2 regions of the Levilactobacillus suantsaii genome follow, and region 2 is predicted to be linked to the other one. Evidence: a T-box and tRNA genes for the amino acid it is inferred to sense, from the RefSeq annotation. Region 2 holds a T-box; the other holds one or more tRNA genes.
The links. A T-box is a leader RNA that pairs with one kind of tRNA and senses whether it is charged. The one in region 2 lies ahead of tyrS (tyrosine--tRNA ligase), so its partner is inferred to be a tRNA-Tyr.

Region 1 (9,348 bases), 150 kb from region 2:
TAAGCCGAGGCCGCAAGGCGTAGGCGATGGATAACAGGTTGATATTCCTGTACTAGTTAAGATTGTTTGAACGATGGAGGGACGCAGGAGGCTAAAGCATGCGCACGATTGGAAATGTGCGTCCAAACGCTGAGTCTGGTGATGAGTCAAATGCTTATCGCTAAGGACAAGGCGCGACGGGGACCGAATTTTAGTAGGGAAGTGCTCCACGTCACACTGCCGAGAAAAGCTTCTAGTGAGATCTTAATTACCCGTACCGCAAACCGACACAGGTAGTCGAGGAGAGTATCCTAAGGTGAGCGAGTGAACTCTCGTTAAGGAACTCGGCAAAATGACCCCGTAACTTCGGGAGAAGGGGTGCTACACGCAAGTGTAGCCGCAGTGAAAAGGCCCAGGCGACTGTTTATCAAAAACACAGGTTTCTGCAAAATCGTAAGATGAAGTATAGGGGCTGACGCCTGCCCGGTGCTGGAAGGTTAAGTGGATGAGTTAGCTTCGGCGAAGCCCAGAAATGAAGCCCCAGTAAACGGCGGCCGTAACTATAACGGTCCTAAGGTAGCGAAATTCCTTGTCGGGTAAGTTCCGACCCGCACGAAAGGCGTAACGATCTGGGCACTGTCTCAACGAGAGACTCGGTGAAATTATATTACCTGTGAAGATGCAGGTTACCCGCGACAGGACGGAAAGACCCCATGGAGCTTTACTGTAGCTTGATATTGGGTGTTGACACAGCTTGTACAGGATAGGTCGGAGCCGTAGATATCGGAACGCTAGTTTCGATGGAGGCGCTGGTGGGATACGACCCTCGCTGTGTGAACACTCTAACCCGCGCCACTCATCGTGGCGGGAGACAGTGTCAGGTAGGCAGTTTGACTGGGGCGGTCGCCTCCCAAAAAGTAACGGAGGCGCCCAAAGGTTCCCTCAGAATGGTTGGAAATCATTCGACGAGTGTAAAGGCAGAAGGGAGCTTGACTGCGAGACAGACAGGTCGAGCAGGGACGAAAGTCGGGCTTAGTGATCCGGTGGTACCGTATGGAAGGGCCATCGCTCAACGGATAAAAGCTACCCTGGGGATAACAGGCTTATCTCCCCCAAGAGTCCACATCGACGGGGAGGTTTGGCACCTCGATGTCGGCTCATCGCATCCTGGGGCTGTAGTCGGTCCCAAGGGTTGGGCTGTTCGCCCATTAAAGCGGTACGCGAGCTGGGTTCAGAACGTCGTGAGACAGTTCGGTCCCTATCCGTCGCGGGCGTAGGAAATTTGAGAGGAGCTGTCCTTAGTACGAGAGGACCGGGATGGACATACCTCTGGTGTACCAGTTGTGCCGCCAGGCGCATCGCTGGGTAGCTATGTATGGATGAGATAAACGCTGAAAGCATCTAAGTGTGAAACTCGCCTCAAGATGAGATTTCCCATTCCTTTATGGAAGTAAGACCCCTGAGAGATGATCAGGTAGATAGGCTGGAAGTAGCAGCGCCGTGAGGCGTGGAGCGGACCAGTACTAATCGGTCGAGGACTTAACCAAGTGATTGGTGTTCTCAGGAGATAATTGGTAATACCTAGTTTTGAGGGAATAAGCTCTCAATAGTGTGGTGGCGATAGCCTGAAGGATACACCCGTTCCCATGCCGAACACGGAAGTTAAGCTTCAGCACGCCAATAGTAGTTGGGGGATCGCCCCCTGCGAGGATAGGACGTTGCCACGCGATTATTCCGGCATAGCTCAGTTGGTAGAGCCCCTGACTGTTAATCAGGTTGTCGACGGTTCGAGTCCGCCTGCCGGAGTTGTGCTAATCTATTAGCAAGTATGCCGGCTTAGCTCAGCTGGTAGAGCATCGGTATCGTAAACCGAGGGTCGGGGATTCGAATTCCTCAGCCGGCATCTTAATGACATCATTCACTTCGGTGAATGATGTTTTTTTGTGGCTTTTTTCCCGGTGGCTGCCTAAACTGATAATGTGACGTGATGCGGCCACGACTAGCCCTGCCGCTGTAATCGCTTTCTTAACTGGTATAGGTCAATTGCAATAATTGGTATAGTCTTATAATTGCCGGTTTGATAATATTTTGAGCTTATTTTTGGGTATTGATTTTTAAATATAATACTTGTGGTATACTTAACTTAGTGCTATTCTAGAAGTATCGAAGAAACAGATAAAAAGGGAGATGCGCATTATGAAAAACGTCTTATTAGTTTGTGGTCAGGGGATTTCTAGTCACTTATTTCTGGGAGAAGCCAAACGAGTTGCCGAAGCCCGGCGGGTCTCCTTACGGTTTACGGCAACTAGTTTTGCAGAGCTAACGCCCGCACAATTGGCTGAACAGGATTTAGTCTTATTAGCCCCGCAAGTCGCTTATCAAGACCAACTAGATGCCGCGTGGACAGCTAACGTCAACGTTGCGGTGATTCCCAATGACATTTATGGCTGGCTAAACAGTAAGGCCCTGGTTAAGTTTGCAAGTCAAACATTAGGGCTAACGGCGGGAAAAGCCGTTGCGAGCCTCTAAAATGACCCCGACGAACGACCAACTGGCCATGCAGGTCCTCACGACAGCTGGCCAGGCGAAACAAACGTTATTTCAGGCCATCCAGACATATCATCAAACGGGCGTCCTTGAGTTACAAGCCGGACATGATCAGTTGGTAACTGCTCATCGGCTGCAGAACCAATTGACTGCGCGCTTAGCTGATCGACAGGCAAGTCCCAATGTTTTGGGGTGTCACGTACTGGACACCCTCATGGCCGTTGAGAGCAATTATGACCTGGTTCAAGCATTATTATCAAAATAAAACAACTTTTAAAAAATTCAGCCGATATTGGCTGAATTTTTTAAATTTTAAGGAGGGGTGGTGACTCATAAAAAACGGACTCGTTTTTAAGAGCGAAATGAATAAAAAATAAGAAGATTGCATGCTCGAGTCAATTTTTTATTCATTATTCAAGCCCGGCTTTTAGCTGTTTAAAGGCGCTTACATTCCGAAAGCCGTTGCGTAATGGCCTTCTATGGATTATAATTATCACTATGTTTTATGAGAGACCTATGAGATGTTCGTATGCAGTGGGTCGACCGTTATTCCTTACGGAGCATAAATATAGTTTTTGTCAGAATGCAATGGAGGTATTATCAACTTGAACAACAAATCGGAAGTCAGCCAAGATAAATCTTTCTTTGGCCAACCGCGTGGATTATCCACACTGTTCTTCACCGAAATGTGGGAACGATTCAGTTACTACGGCATGCGTGCCATCCTGATCTACTACATGTACTACTCAGTTACTAAGGGTGGTTTAGGGTTCGATCAGGGAACCGCCGCCTCGATTATGTCGATTTACGGGTCCATGGTTTATTTGTCCGCCGTTTTAGGGGGCTATTTAAGTGACCGGGTCTGGGGAAGTCGCCGGACCGTGTTCATCGGTGGGGTCTTCATCATGTTCGGGCACATCGCCTTATCAATCCCCGCCGGCAAGATGGCCCTATTTGTATCCATCTTACTAATTGTGCTGGGGACCGGGTTATTGAAGCCCAACGTTTCCGAAATGGTCGGGGGCTTGTACGATACCGGTGATCCTCGTCGGGATTCAGGGTTTACCATCTTCGTCTTTGGGATTAACTTAGGGTCGTTAGTTGCCCCATACCTTGTGGGCTGGTTAGGATTAGACTACAACTTCCACTTAGGGTTCTCCTTAGCCGCTATCGGGATGTTCTTTGGTTTGATTCAATACTGGTTCGGTGGGCGCAAGTACTTAAGCAAGGATAGCTTGTACCCGACCGATCCACTGGAACCGGGCGACTTAAAGAAGTTGTCAGTTCGGGTCATCATTGGTTTGGTGGCGTTCGCATTAATTCTCTTGTTAATGGGGCTTATGGGCTCACTGAACATCAATAGCTTTATCCTGTTACTTTCTATTATTGCGATTGCCACACCAGTGGTTTACTTTACGCTCTTCTTAACGAGTAAAAAGGTTAATACCACCGAACGGAAGCATGTTTGGGCTTACTTAGGGCTGTTTATTGCCGCGGCCGTCTTCTGGGCCATTGAAGAACAAGGGTCATCCGTTCTGGCGCTGTTTGCGGCCGACCAGACGAACAACAATTTCTTGGGCCTGCATATCTTACCAGCTTGGTATCAATCCTTGAACCCGTTGTTCATCCTGATCTACACGCCAATCTTTGCTTTCTTGTGGGACCGTTGGGGTAAGAACCAACCAAGTTCTCCTACTAAGTTTGCGACTGGGATGATTTTTGCCGGGGTTTCTTACCTGCTGATGGTGGTTCCAGTCATGATGTTTGGGACCAGTGCCAAGGTCAGTCCGTTATGGCTGGTCGGCAGTTGGGCCATCGTGGAAATTGCCGAAATGCTGATTTCCCCGATTGGATTGTCCGTCACCACGAAGTTAGCGCCACGGGCCTTCCAGTCACAGATGATGAGTATGTGGTTCTTAGCGGACTCCGCTGGGCAAGCGGTCAACGCGCAAATCGTTAAACTCTACACCCCAGAAAACGAAGTGGCTTACTTTATGGGAGTCGCTATCGTTGCCCTGGTTGCCGGGGTTATCTTGTTTATGCTGGTTAAACCGCTGAAGAAATTAATGGCGGGAATTAAATAGGTTTTAACGCGAAAAAGTGCTACGCTAGGTCATCTAGGCGGGCAATTTTTTGCTGGCCACGAAAGGGGGAATGGACATGGTACGCGTAGCGCTAATCAGTGATCTGCATTTTGACGTGAACCGAGTGGACCCAGCCCAAATCATTACCCAGCAGGTAGCTTATTTGAAGCGACAACGAGTGGGACTTTACCTGATTGCGGGCGACCTCTCGAATCATTTTGACCAGTCTGTACGAATTGCCCAGGCCTTGCAAACGCAACTGGCCCCGGCACAGGTCCGCTTTATTGCGGGTAACCACGATATGTTGCATGACGTGAGTGCCGCGGCCTTGGAAACGCCACTGACGCCCACGTATTTGCACAACCAATTTCTGGACGTGGCGGGGACCAACTGGCGCATTATCGGCAACAATGGCTGGTACGACTACGGTTTTGCGGATAATTTAGTGGGGCGCAACTTTCAAGCCTGGAAAAACGCCTTCTGGGTCGATAGCAGCATTCCCCAGGACTTGAGTGACCCCCAGCGCTTCGAACGGGTCTACGGGCAATTAACGGCGCAATTAGCCCAAGCTCAAGCGGCCCAGAAGCAAGTCCTGGTGATGACGCACTTTGTCCCCCGTCGTGAATACATCGTTTACACCCAAGACAACCGCTTCTGGAACATGGCTAATGCCGTCATGGGCAGTCCGCGTCTGGGACAATTGTTTGCGCAATACCAGGTCCCCGTAGTTGTCTTTGGGCACATGCACCGGCATTACTGGCCGCAACACCTCAGCAATACCTGGTACTATAACCAAGCGCTGGGGTACCACAATCATCGCTTGAATGAGTGGGAGAGTGGGGATTTCATGACGGAATGGCGCCGACGGTTACGAATTTTAACCTTGACCTAAAAAAAGTTAGAAAAAGGCTTGACGGTTTATGCAGAATTTTGTATGATAGTGAAGTTGATTCGTTACGACGTTTCATTTTTTGGAGGGGTAGCGAAGTCTGGCTAAACGCGGCGGACTGTAAATCCGCTCCTTCGGGTTCGGTGGTTCGAATCCACTCCCCTCCATATTCTTGGGCTATAGCCAAGTGGTAAGGCAACGGGTTTTGATCCCGTGATGCGCTGGTTCGAACCCAGCTAGCCCAATCAGATGAATCACCGCGGTGGGAACTTGGGATTATCCTGGGTTTCTTTTTTTTTGCTCTTTGTAAGCGATTATTGATAATCTGGTTCTTCGTCAAGTGAAGTTGATAGATTATTTTGGAAGTAACTAAGCTGAAAATGGTTGTTAAACTATCTGGTGGTGAGAAAGATGTTCAGCATGCTGTCGCAAGCTTCTTGAGAGGACTTGGATGTTCAAAGAAGACGGCAAAGCGTTTGGCAAAGGCTGTTACGGCTGTGGTGCTTTAAATTATATTTGAAGATGATTTATAATTTTTAAAAAATTCAAGAAATACTTAGTTGGCTATTGGGAAAATACATTGATAGTGACTATTTTTCAATTGGTCTTTGCCTTTCTTTCTGAACTATGGGCTAAAATATTTTATCCTAAAAAGTAATATGACTTTTAGTTATTAGGGACTGCTCTGGGTCAAGTAAACAGGTCAAATGATTAAAGTAGCTATGTGGGTTGTAAAAAGGTATGCGTCCGAAAATTCTGGTTCTATATCATCTGTTGCGAACACCCAAGTCTATCTTGAGTCTCAATAACAGATACTATAGATCCTTTTTCTATCCAATTTTCGGCGTCTGCCCCTGCAGTGACTGGTTTTCTCCCGGCGATAAATTGACAAGTGCCGTTTTTTTCGCTAAAGTCGACTTAATCATGGTGCAGACCGGTTAGACCAAATTACGGGTCCGTTGGTTTCGAGACAGGTCCTCGAACAAACCGGAACGGCGGCCAGTCTTAGACCAATTTCGATGTATTCGCTACCATGGTGGAGGCATCACCGGACAAATAATCGACGACACCGACAGTGTCGGGCGGCGTTTAGGGGGATTTATGATGAATATTGGTTTTATTGGTGTTGGTGGGATGGCCCAGGCGATTATCGCCGGCCTGCTCCAAGCAAAGGCGTTTTTACCGGAAGACATCATCGTGCATAGCCGGCGACAGGAAAATTATGCGCCGTACGCCAAACAGCATGGGTTGATGACGGCGGCGAGCAATGCCGACGTGGCAACGCAAAGCGATTTAGTGGTCCTGGCGGTCACGCCCAACGTGGTTCCAGATGTGTTACGGGAAATCAAACCCCAACTCGCCGACGGCCAGACCACGTTGATTTCGATCGTGGCGGGGTTGTCGTTAGCGACCATGGGCGACATTGTGGGAACAAAGGTGCCGATTTTGCGGACGCTCCCGAACGTGAACGTGGAAATTAGGGCGGGGATGACCGCTGTAGCGGCTAATTCTCAACTGACCGGTGGCAAACTGACCAGTGCGTTAGGCGTCTTTGGCGCGATTGGGACCACCACGCAACTCGCTGAAGACCAATTTGGAATTTTTAGTGCGTTAGCGGGGAGTTCGCCAGCCTACATCGACTTGTTTATCGATAGTCTTAGCCGGGCCGGCGTGAAGTATGGCCTGACCAAGGCCCAGGCGACCCAGATTGCCGCGCAAGCCACGTTGGGGTCGGCCAAAATGGTCTTGAAGAGCGACAAAATTCCGTTTGCCTTGATCGACCAAGTCGCCTCACCAGGGGGCAGTACCGTGGCTGGTTTGTTGGCCATGGAAGAAGCCGGTTTGATGACATCAGTCGTCAAAGGCATCGACGCCACGGTAGCGAAAGATCAAGCGGGTCGCCACTAAGTTCTGACTTGCAACGATGGTCTATACCGATTATAATGACAATGTTGTTAGTTGGGCCTTAATCGAGGAGGAGCATTATGAGCATTGTCTTAAAACACGCTAAAATTTATACTGGGGATGAGGTCATTGCCGACGGGTACGTCCGCTTTGACCAACAAATTACGGCGGTCGGGCCGGTGGCTGAGTTTCGGCCCCAACCGGCAGATGAAGTCCACGTGGTCACGGGGCAAACGATTGTGCCGGGCTTTATCGACGTGCACAGCCACGGGGGCTACGGGTTCGACAGCATGGACGGGGATCCCGACCAGATTGATACTATGGTCACCAAAATGATCGGTGAGGGGATCACGACCGTCTTTCCAACGACCATGACCCAGTCCAATGACGCCATCGACCACGCGATGCAAGGCATTGCACAGGCGGCGGAAAAGAATCCGGTGATTCAAGGGGTCCATTTGGAAGGGCCGTTCATTGCGGCCATCTTCAAGGGGGCCCAACCGGAAAAGTACATCAAGGACCCCGACGTGGCCTTGTTGGCTCACTGGAACGAGTTATCGGGCAACCGAGTCAAGTTGATCACCTATGCGCCGGAAGACCCAGGCGCCGCTAAATTTGAGAGCTATTGCCTGGCTAACGGTATCGTGCCGTCGGTCGGTCACTCCAACGCGACGCGCGCACAGTTGTTGACCAGTAAGGCGACCCACGTGACCCACTTGTACAACGCGCAACGAGGGTTACGGCACCGTGAACCGGGGGTTACCGGGCACGCCATGTTGGAAGATAACCTGTATTGTGAAATCATTTGTGACGGGTTCCATAACGTGCCGGACATGGTCAAATTGGCTTACGAGCAAAAGGGCCCGCACCGCTTAGAGCTAGTGACGGATTCCATGCGCGCTAAGGGGATGCCCGAAGGCGTCAGTGAACTGGGCGGGCAAAAAGTCATCGTCAAGGACCGCCAGGCACGCTTAGAGAGCGGCAACCTGGCGGGGTCGGTCTTGCGGTACGACGAGGCCTTCCGCAACGTCATCGCCTTTACGGGCTGTGGCGTGGCCGATGCGGTCCAGATGAGTGCGGTCAACCAAGCCGAAGAATTTGGCTTAACGCGTAAAGGAAAAATCACCGTGGGCCGGGATGCGGACCTCAACTTGATGACGCGTGACTTACAGTTGCAAGCCACGTACAGTTTGGGGCGCCGGATGACGGGAACCACGAAATAGAAACAATCTAGAAGGGATGTTGGGTGCTGTGAGTTCACCGATTTATATTCAAATTCATAACGATATTAAACGAGCCATCGAAGCCGGAAAGTGGGCGGTGGGGGATCGAATCCCTTCCGAACGGGAGCTCTCACGCGATTTTGATGTGAGTCGGATGACGTTACGGCAAGCCATTCAGACCTTAGTCGACGAGGGTATCCTGGAACGCCAAGTGGGTTCTGGCACCTACGTGGCTAATCAAAAGGTCCAAGAAAAGATGTCTGGGGTCACCAGTTTTACGGACCTGATGCTGGCTCAGGGCAAGCAACCGTCGAGTAAGACCATCTCGTATCACGTGATGAGTCCCTCGTTGAGTGAAGCCGAGAAGCTCAAACTCCACGAAGACGATGTCGTCTTGCGGATGGAGCGGATTCGCTACGGGGATGACGTGCCGATTTGTTTTGAAGTGGCCACGGTCCCGGACCGCCTGGTCAAAGGGTTGAACAAAAAAGAAGTAACCAGTTCGCTTTACCGGGCCTTGGAAGATAAAAAGAAATTGAATCCCGGCAAGGCGCAACAAACGGTCTCCGCAATGTCGGCTTCCGAACGGATTGCGGAATATCTGAAGATCAAGCGTGGCGATGCCATTTTGCGGTTACGGCAAGTGACCTACCTGCAAGACGGGACCCCCTTCGAATACGTGCGGACCCAATACGTGGGCGAACGGTTTGAATTTTATTTG
Region 2 (9,348 bases):
CGCTACCTTAGGACCGTTATAGTTACGGCCGCCGTTTACTGGGGCTTCATTTCTGGGCTTCGCCGAAGCTAACTCATCCACTTAACCTTCCAGCACCGGGCAGGCGTCAGCCCCTATACTTCATCTTACGATTTTGCAGAAACCTGTGTTTTTGATAAACAGTCGCCTGGGCCTTTTCACTGCGGCTACACTTGCGTGTAGCACCCCTTCTCCCGAAGTTACGGGGTCATTTTGCCGAGTTCCTTAACGAGAGTTCACTCGCTCACCTTAGGATACTCTCCTCGACTACCTGTGTCGGTTTGCGGTACGGGTAATTAAGATCTCACTAGAAGCTTTTCTCGGCAGTGTGACGTGGAGCACTTCCCTACTAAAATTCGGTCCCCGTCGCGCCTTGTCCTTAGCGATAAGCATTTGACTCATCACCAGACTCAGCGTTTGGACGCACATTTCCAATCGTGCGCATGCTTTAGCCTCCTGCGTCCCTCCATCGTTCAAACAATCTTAACTAGTACAGGAATATCAACCTGTTATCCATCGCCTACGCCTTGCGGCCTCGGCTTAGGTCCCGACTGACCCTGGGAGGACGAGCCTTCCCCAGGAAACCTTAGTCATTCGGTGGATCAGATTCTCACTGATCTTTCGCTACTCATACCGGCATTCTCACTTCTAAGCGCTCCACTAGTCCTTGCGGTCTAGCTTCGTTGCCCTTAGAACGCTCTCCTATCACGCAACATAGTTGCGTCCACAATTTCGGTAATGTGCTTAGCCCCGGTATATTTTCGGCGCAGAGTCACTCGGCTAGTGAGCTATTACGCACTCTTTAAATGATGGCTGCTTCTGAGCCAACATCCTAGCTGTCTATGCAATTCCACATCCTTTTCCACTCAGCACATATTTAGGGACCTTAATTGGTGGTCTGGGCTGTTCCCCTTTCGACGGTGGATCTTATCACTCATCGTCTGACTCCCGGATATAAATCAGTGGCATTCGGAGTTTATCTGAATTCAGTAACCCATGACGGGCCCCTAGTCCAAACAGTGGCTCTACCTCCACGATTCTTCATCCGAGGCTAACCCTAAAGCTATTTCGGAGAGAACCAGCTATCTCCAAGTTCGTTTGGAATTTCACCGCTATCCACACCTCATCCCAGCATTTTTCAACATACACGGGTTCGGCCCTCCAGTGCGTTTTACCGCACCTTCAGCCTGGACATGGATAGGTCACCTGGTTTCGGGTCTACGTCAACTTACTGAAACGCCCGTTTCAGACTCGCTTTCGCTACGGCTCCGGTCTTTACACCTTAACCTTGCAAATTAACGTAACTCGCCGGTTCATTCTACAAAAGGCACGCTATCACCCATTAACGGGCTCTAACTAATTGTAGGCACATGGTTTCAGGAACTATTTCACTCCCCTTCCGGGGTGCTTTTCACCTTTCCCTCACGGTACTGGTTCACTATCGGTCACTAGGGAGTATTTAGCCTTGGGAGATGGTCCTCCCGGATTCCGACCAGGTTTCACGTGTCTGGCCGTACTCAGGATCCTGAACTGAGGGTCAACGATTTCGCCTACGGGGGTATCACCCGCTCTGCCACACCTTCCCAGATGTTTCGGCTATCACTGACTTTGGTAACTCAAATGTTCAGTCCTACAACCCCAACAAGCAAGCTTGTTGGTTTGGGCTGTTCCCCGTTCGCTCGCCGCTACTTAGGGAATCGAATTTTCTTTCTCTTCCTGTGGGTACTTAGATGTTTCAGTTCCCCACGTCTGCCTCAACTCAAGTATGTATTCCCTGAGTTGTAATCATCGGTAAAGATGATTGGGTTTCCCCATTCGGAAATCTCCGGATCAAAGCTTACGTACAACTCCCCGAAGCATATCGGTGTTAGTCCCGTCCTTCATCGGCTCCTAGTACCAAGGCATTCACCATGCGCCCTTCATAACTTAACCTAACGGTCACTTCGTGACCGCTGATTAATTGAGTATTAGCGAATAAACTAATTAAAAAACTCAAAATAAACGCGGTGTTCTCGGTTTAATTATCTTTAATAATTAAAGGAAAATAATTGATAATATCTAGTTTTCAAAGAACAAGCTTGAGGGTAGACCCCTCAAAACTGACCATTGTTTCAACAAAGTATGTGCAGGCCTCCGTATTATTCCTTAGAAAGGAGGTGATCCAGCCGCAGGTTCTCCTACGGCTACCTTGTTACGACTTCACCCTAATCATCTGTCCCACCTTAGGCGGTTGGCTCCAAAAGGTTACCTCACCGACTTTGGGTGTTACAAACTCTCATGGTGTGACGGGCGGTGTGTACAAGGCCCGGGAACGTATTCACCGCGGCATGCTGATCCGCGATTACTAGCGATTCCAACTTCATGTAGGCGAGTTGCAGCCTACAATCCGAACTGAGAACGGCTTTAAGAGATTAGCTTGGCCTCACGACTTCGCGACTCGTTGTACCGTCCATTGTAGCACGTGTGTAGCCCAGGTCATAAGGGGCATGATGATTTGACGTCATCCCCACCTTCCTCCGGTTTGTCACCGGCAGTCTCACCAGAGTGCCCAACTGAATGCTGGCAACTGATAATAAGGGTTGCGCTCGTTGCGGGACTTAACCCAACATCTCACGACACGAGCTGACGACAACCATGCACCACCTGTCATTCTGTCCCCGAAGGGAACGTCCTATCTCTAGGATTGGCAGAAGATGTCAAGACCTGGTAAGGTTCTTCGCGTAGCTTCGAATTAAACCACATGCTCCACCGCTTGTGCGGGCCCCCGTCAATTCCTTTGAGTTTCAACCTTGCGGTCGTACTCCCCAGGCGGAGTGCTTAATGCGTTAGCTGCGGCACTGAAGGGCGGAAACCCTCCAACACCTAGCACTCATCGTTTACGGCATGGACTACCAGGGTATCTAATCCTGTTTGCTACCCATGCTTTCGAGCCTCAGCGTCAGTTACAGGCTAGACAGCCGCCTTCGCCACTGGTGTTCTTCCATATATCTACGCATTCCACCGCTACACATGGAGTTCCACTGTCCTCTTCTGCACTCAAGTCATCCAGTTTCCGATGCACTTCTTCGGTTAAGCCGAAGGCTTTCACATCAGACTTAAATAACCGCCTGCGCTCGCTTTACGCCCAATAAATCCGGACAACGCTTGCCACCTACGTATTACCGCGGCTGCTGGCACGTAGTTAGCCGTGGCTTTCTGGTTGAATACCGTCACGATGTCAACAGTTACTCTGACACCCGTTCTTCTTCAACAACAGAGTTTTACGAGCCGAAACCCTTCTTCACTCACGCGGCATTGCTCCATCAGACTTGCGTCCATTGTGGAAGATTCCCTACTGCTGCCTCCCGTAGGAGTCTGGGCCGTGTCTCAGTCCCAATGTGGCCGATTACCCTCTCAGGTCGGCTACGCATCATCGCCTTGGTGGGCCGTTACCTCACCAACAAGCTAATGCGCCGCGGAACCATCCAGAAGTGATAGCCGAAACCATCTTTCAAACAAAAACCATGCGGTTTTTGTTGTTATACGGTATTAGCACCTGTTTCCAAGTGTTATCCCCTGCTTCTGGGCAGGTTTTCCACGTGTTACTCACCAGTTCGCCACTCGCTTTAGGAAGAAATCAGTGCAAGCACGTCAATCAACCAAAGCTCGTTCGACTTGCATGTATTAGGCATGCCGCCAGCGTTCGTCCTGAGCCAGGATCAAACTCTCATCTTAAAGATGATAAGCTCGAATAGCTCATCGATTGTTGTTACATTTTAAAAGCGAATTGACTTCGCAAATATTGTTTGGGTTTGAATAAATTCAAACCGCCCTACACATATTTGGTTTGTCGAAACAATGTTCAGTTTTCAAAGGTCTACTCGTTATCCGCCGAAGCAGACAACTTAATCATCATATCATTTGGCTGATATGCTTGTCAACAAGAAGTTTGATTTAACAACGTTTCTTGTTGGTTCGTCATCGCCAAGCGACAACTTAATTAGGATAACATTCCGTCGGCACTTCGTCAACAACTAATTTCAATCATTCAAATTGGTCTAGTTGGTGATTCCTCGTGACAACGTCTATAACTATACCAAGCTGGGCCTGCCGCGTCAACTAAAATCGCCTCTTTTCATACACCTTTTTTCAAACGCATATCATCCATTACCAACCGAGATTATAGTTAGCCAACGGCCGTGTGTTCCCTAGCTAAAGCACGCTGACTGTTCGGCTTTGTTTTTCCCTCGTTGGGCATCTCACCGTCGTAACTTCCCCAATAAAAAAGCTGGAAGTCACCTTCCAGCTCACGAGCTGTTCCGCTTATTAAAGAACCAGCTAACCGTTAATTATTCAAATTTACTGTACCCGAGCTAAGAAGTAACGCTTCTTCCCGCGCCGAACAATTACGAACTTACCTTCAAAGGCACTCGTCGGATCAATTTCGGCGTTAGTGTCGGTCACCTTTTCACCGTTGATGCGAATGGCCCCATTGGTGATATCTTCACGGGCCTGACGCCGAGAAGACTCAATCTGCGTAGTATCAACTAACCATTCGACTAACCCTTGCTTATCCGAAGAGACCGTTACGGATGGCATGTTCTTGAAGCCTTGTTCAATTTCACTGGCCGTTAACGCCGCAACATCCCCAGAGAACAACGCCTTAGTAATGTGTTTAGCTTCGACGACGGCTTGATGGCCATGGACGAATTCCGTGACTTCTTCAGCCAAGCGGGTCTGGGCTTCCCGCTTTTCGGGGTGCGTGGCGACCGCCGTGGCCAAATCCTGAATCTCATCTTGGCTCAAGAAAGTGAAGTACTTCAAGAACTTCACTACGTCGCGATCATCCGTATTAATCCAGAATTGGTAGAATTCGTACGGTGAAGTTTTCTTCGGGTCCAACCAGACGTTGCCCCCTTCAGACTTCCCGAACTTGGTGCCGTCCGCCTTCAAAAGTAACGGGATGGTCAACCCGTAGACCTTAGCGTCGGCGCCTTCTTGCCGGTGAATCAAGTCAATTCCTGAGGTGATGTTGCCCCACTGGTCGGCCCCCCCGATTTGGAGTTGCACGTCTTCGTGCTGGTAAAGATGTAAGAAATCGATGGATTGCAGAATCTGGTAAGTGAATTCCGTGTAGGAAATCCCGACTTCCAACCGGGACGCCACGATTTCCTTGTTCAACATGGTGTTGACGTTGAATAGCTTCCCGTAATCCCGCAAGAAATCTAATAGGGAGAGTTTGGACAACCAATCGTAGTTGTTGACGATCTTAAAGCTACCATCCTGCCCAAAAAGATGTTCCATTTGAGCCGTTAAGCAGTCCTGGTTGTGCCGAACCTGGTCCATAGTCTGAAGTTTCCGTTCCGACTTCTTGCCGGACGGGTCCCCGATAGAGCCCGTGGCCCCACCAATCACGATGTATGGCCGGTGACCCGCTAACTGGAACCGTTTCAAAATCATAAACGGAATCAAATGCCCAATGTGCATCGAATCCCCCGTCGGGTCAATCCCCGCGTATAACCCCACGGCCTTTTGGGCGACGAGCTCACTCAGCCCCGCTTCGTCCGTTTGTTGGTTAATGGCACCCCGCCACTTTAACTCATCAATAATCGACATCTTGTTTCCTCCTATAACTAAAAAAGTCCCCAACGGTCACATGACCATCAGGGACGAATCTAAAATCCGCGTTACCACCCAAGTTGTTGTCAGTTTTGACAACCGCTCGTCATCGTTAACGGAATGGCCCGCCGGTAAATTCCGGGTGCTCCACAGGGTAATTCATGTTCCTGGTCGGACTGACTCCCACTCCCGTCAGCTCTCTGAACCGTTGCCAAGACCACTACTGAACTGTTTCGTTGCTTATGGTCTTGATGATACTGGCCCTAAGGCGAAAAGTCAACTCTCTAAAAGAGCCCCGCGATGCTGGTCCAGACGATTTGAACGTTCAACACCGTCAACACGATCGTGCTAATCCAGGCCAGCCACGTAACCCACCGTTTGTTGACGTATTCCCCCATGATTTTCTTCGATGAGGTGAACAACGTCAACGGAATCATGGAAAACGGCAGGGCGATGGACAAGAAGACCTGGGAGTTGACCAGCAAGCGGTCCAACGCCATTTCGCTTCCCCCGTAAATAATGGTACAAATGACCACGGGTGCTACGGACAAGAGCCGCGTCACCAACCGCCGGACCCAGATTGGGACCCGCAAGTTGATGAACCCTTCCATAATCACCTGACCCGTCAAGGTCCCAGTGATCGTTGAGTTTTGACCGGAAGCCAACAGGGCGACTGCAAACAAGGTCGATAAGAATGGTGACGCTACGGCACCCGCCAATTGATTGTCTTGTAAAGCGGCGTACAAGTTTCCAAACGTTCCTAATTTATCCACGTCTTTTCCGAAGAACAACGCTGCCCCCAAGAGTAACAGCAAGCAGTTGATGACAAAGGCCCCAATCAACTGAATGTTCGAGTCCCAGGTCGTGAACTTCACGGCCCGGCGCATGTCTTCCGGGTTGTCCCGGTCGAACTTCCGCGTTTGCGCAATCGAAGAATGTAAGTACAGGTTATGCGGCATCACCGTAGCCCCTACGATTCCCAAGGCCATGGTCAACTGACCCGGATGGAGAATCTGGGCTTGCGGCATGAAGTTAGCAACCGCTTGACCCATGTTTGGTTGAGCGATGACTACTTCGTAGGCGAAGACCACCAGAATCACTGCAATCAAGCAGATAACGATGGCTTCGATTTTCCGGAAACCTAATTTTGTCAGTAACAATAGTAGTAACACATCGAAGACGGTCAAAGAAACGCCGATAATCAGCAGAATCCCGAACAACAGTTGCAGGGCAATCGCACCCCCGATAACTTCGGCGATATCGGTCGCCATGATAGCTAATTCAGTAACAATCCACAGGATGAACCCGATTCGTTTTGACGTGTATGAGCGGGTGGCTTGCGCCAAGTCTTTTTGCGTCACAATGCCCAGTTTAGCCGCCATGTATTGCAGCAACATCGCAATCAAACTGGAAATCAAGATCACGGACATCAGTAGGTAACCGTATTGGGCACCCCCACCAATCGACGTGACCCAGTTACCTGGGTCCATATACCCCACAGCAACCAAAGCGCCCGGTCCGGAAAAGGCCATCAAGTTCTTCCAGAACCCCTTACCCTTCGGAATCGTGACGGTCCCATTGATTTCTTCCAACGACGGTCCGTTTGCGTACCCCAGCAGGCGGTCTGATTTAGCTGCCGGCGCCTTGGAAACGTTGTCTGTCATGTTATTCCACTCCCCTATCTCTTATGGTAGTCACCATTATACGGACGGGCAGGCCATTGTAAACGGGGATCGGGGGTTCTTTTAACGTTGGCCCTTAACCAATAAGACTAAAAATGCGGCGGGAGCTTATTCCGCCGCGATTCTGGGTGAACAATTATTTTCATGGAAGCCACGCACGACACGGCAAATTCGGAAGCTACCGCGGTTCTTTTTCGCTTTTGCTAAAAATCCAGGGCAAATAACGACAGTTCGTGGCGGCGTAAAGTCCGAATCCGCCGGTCCAGATTCTCCCCGTATTTCAATTCCTTGAGCCAGTGGAACGTCTCCAGCCGGTGGGCCGTCGCAAACCGCACGGCCTCGGGATCCGTCCCGTACAACACGATATAGTTGCCACGGTATCGTTCATCGATGGTCACCGTATCGGTCAATAACTGCAGATGCACGACCCCGCCCAACAGTCGGTTGAAAATGTCCGTGGTGACACCCAACATGTCATACGAGACTAAAAATTGGACCAGGGCCGACGTTAGATTCAGCCCGTTGGTATACTTACTCAAAAATTTCTGGACTAGCCGCAAGTCACTCGGCGTGACCGCTTTAGGGTAGAGTTTTGCTAAATTAGCCGCAATCTCCGCGGCGGCTTCCGTCGAGGTCGGCGTAGTGCGATATAATGCCGTCACTTCAGGCCGCAACAACGGGTCAACGCGAAATAACAACATAAACTGCCCCAACGAGAACAGCCAGTTGGCAAACCAATTGGTCCCGGTCGCAAAGTCACTCAATACCGAAATGTTGGGGGCCAATTGATACCGCGGGGCCTGTTGCCGCAAACCGGCGTACAACCGTTGCATGTTGCGCGGTTGCAAAGCCCGCACAAAATACGGGGAACTGGTCAACAAATAATCTAACGTTGCCAGTTCGGTCAAGGCCTCCCGTGGGGAATCACCCAATTCTTGCTGGAATTTCGTGGCCAAGGCCCGTAGATCCGTCAAGTGGACCAGCGGAAACCGGAGGGGCGCAAACCGATGCCCCTGCGACAATCGCAGTAACGTCAAGGTGATCAATAAATTCCGGTGTTGCCCCAATCCCCGCGAATTTTGATACGTGGCATCACTGGTGTAAGTCGTGCTGATAGCGTCGTACAATCCCTGGTAGGTCGGCGGTAACTCCGGGAGTTCGTCCACCGTAGTCAAAGTCGTACTAAATAACGTAAAGTATAACAACGCGACCAACGCCTCATCTCCCACCAATTGTAAAGGATTGGTGGTCAATTCTAGCCGATACTGGGCCAGCTGTTGGCGCATCGGTCGCATCCGGCGATTAAAGGTCGATGTACTGATACCGTACCGTTCGCAAAGTTCGCGGACCTGTTGGGGCTTGGGTCCCAACGTCGCCAACACGGCTTGATACGGAATACTCCGAACATACAGCCAGTGACGGTAATCATCCACCGTCACCGGTGTCTGCAATTCGTCCTTCGTTAACGTCGTGGCTGGGGCTAAATGTTTCAAGTCCGTTCGTAAGTTCAAGAGAATATGGTATGCCTGTGAATAGCTCCCTTGCATTCTGGTGGCAAAATCCACCAGGTTGAACTGACCTTGATGGTCAATGATAAACGATAAGAGCCGGAGCTTGCGGGTGTCTTTTACCGTCAACATCGCAAAATCAATTTTCACGTTGCTCACTCCCCCAAAGTTCACGAACAGCCCCCGATTCCAGAATCAGGGGCTGCTGAGGTGATTCAATCATCACTCAATATTGGTAATCGTGACGTGCCGAACGTCTAATTCGGTCAGCGTTTCCTTCAAAATAATTCGCGGATCGTCATACCGGATGTCCGGTAGAACGCTGCTCAGGTAGTTGCCGGTTAACTGGCCCGCTTGGACTTCCGGCTGGAGAATCACGCGCTGTTGATCGCTGGTGGTCAATGTGACCCGCTTGCCAGCGGCTAAACGTTCAACTAATGGTAATGTGGGTACCTTCTGCATCATTCTAATCGTCCTCCTATCCATTCGCTTTTCCATCTATATTTTACCACGGCATTCCCAATTAGAACGCCTGATACCCT

Region 1: it has a tRNA-Tyr gene. The T-box ahead of tyrS (tyrosine--tRNA ligase) is inferred to sense a tRNA for this amino acid. The anticodon was not compared.

What each region holds. Positions count from the first base shown of each region.
Region 1 is NZ_CP059603.1:1,279,153-1,288,500, forward strand. It holds rRNA gene H3M12_RS05835 (23S ribosomal RNA) at 1-1,526, shown strand, start outside; rRNA gene rrf (5S ribosomal RNA) at 1,590-1,706, shown strand; tRNA gene H3M12_RS05845 (tRNA-Asn) at 1,713-1,785, shown strand; tRNA gene H3M12_RS05850 (tRNA-Thr) at 1,810-1,882, shown strand; gene H3M12_RS05855 (PTS sugar transporter subunit IIB) at 2,176-2,508, shown strand; gene H3M12_RS05860 (PTS lactose/cellobiose transporter subunit IIA) at 2,510-2,791, shown strand; gene H3M12_RS05865 (peptide MFS transporter) at 3,132-4,610, shown strand; gene H3M12_RS05870 (metallophosphoesterase) at 4,687-5,502, shown strand; tRNA gene H3M12_RS05875 (tRNA-Tyr) at 5,584-5,666, shown strand; tRNA gene H3M12_RS05880 (tRNA-Gln) at 5,673-5,744, shown strand; gene proC (pyrroline-5-carboxylate reductase) at 6,604-7,407, shown strand; gene nagA (N-acetylglucosamine-6-phosphate deacetylase) at 7,485-8,627, shown strand; gene H3M12_RS05895 (GntR family transcriptional regulator) at 8,656-9,348, shown strand, end outside.
Region 2 is NZ_CP059603.1:1,132,047-1,141,394, reverse strand. It holds rRNA gene H3M12_RS05210 (23S ribosomal RNA) at 1-1,950, opposite strand, end outside; rRNA gene H3M12_RS05205 (16S ribosomal RNA) at 2,168-3,732, opposite strand; gene tyrS (tyrosine--tRNA ligase) at 4,357-5,613, opposite strand; T-box leader at 5,660-5,862, opposite strand; gene H3M12_RS05195 (Nramp family divalent metal transporter) at 5,901-7,280, opposite strand; gene H3M12_RS05190 (helix-turn-helix domain-containing protein) at 7,502-8,956, opposite strand; gene H3M12_RS05185 (hypothetical protein) at 9,029-9,271, opposite strand.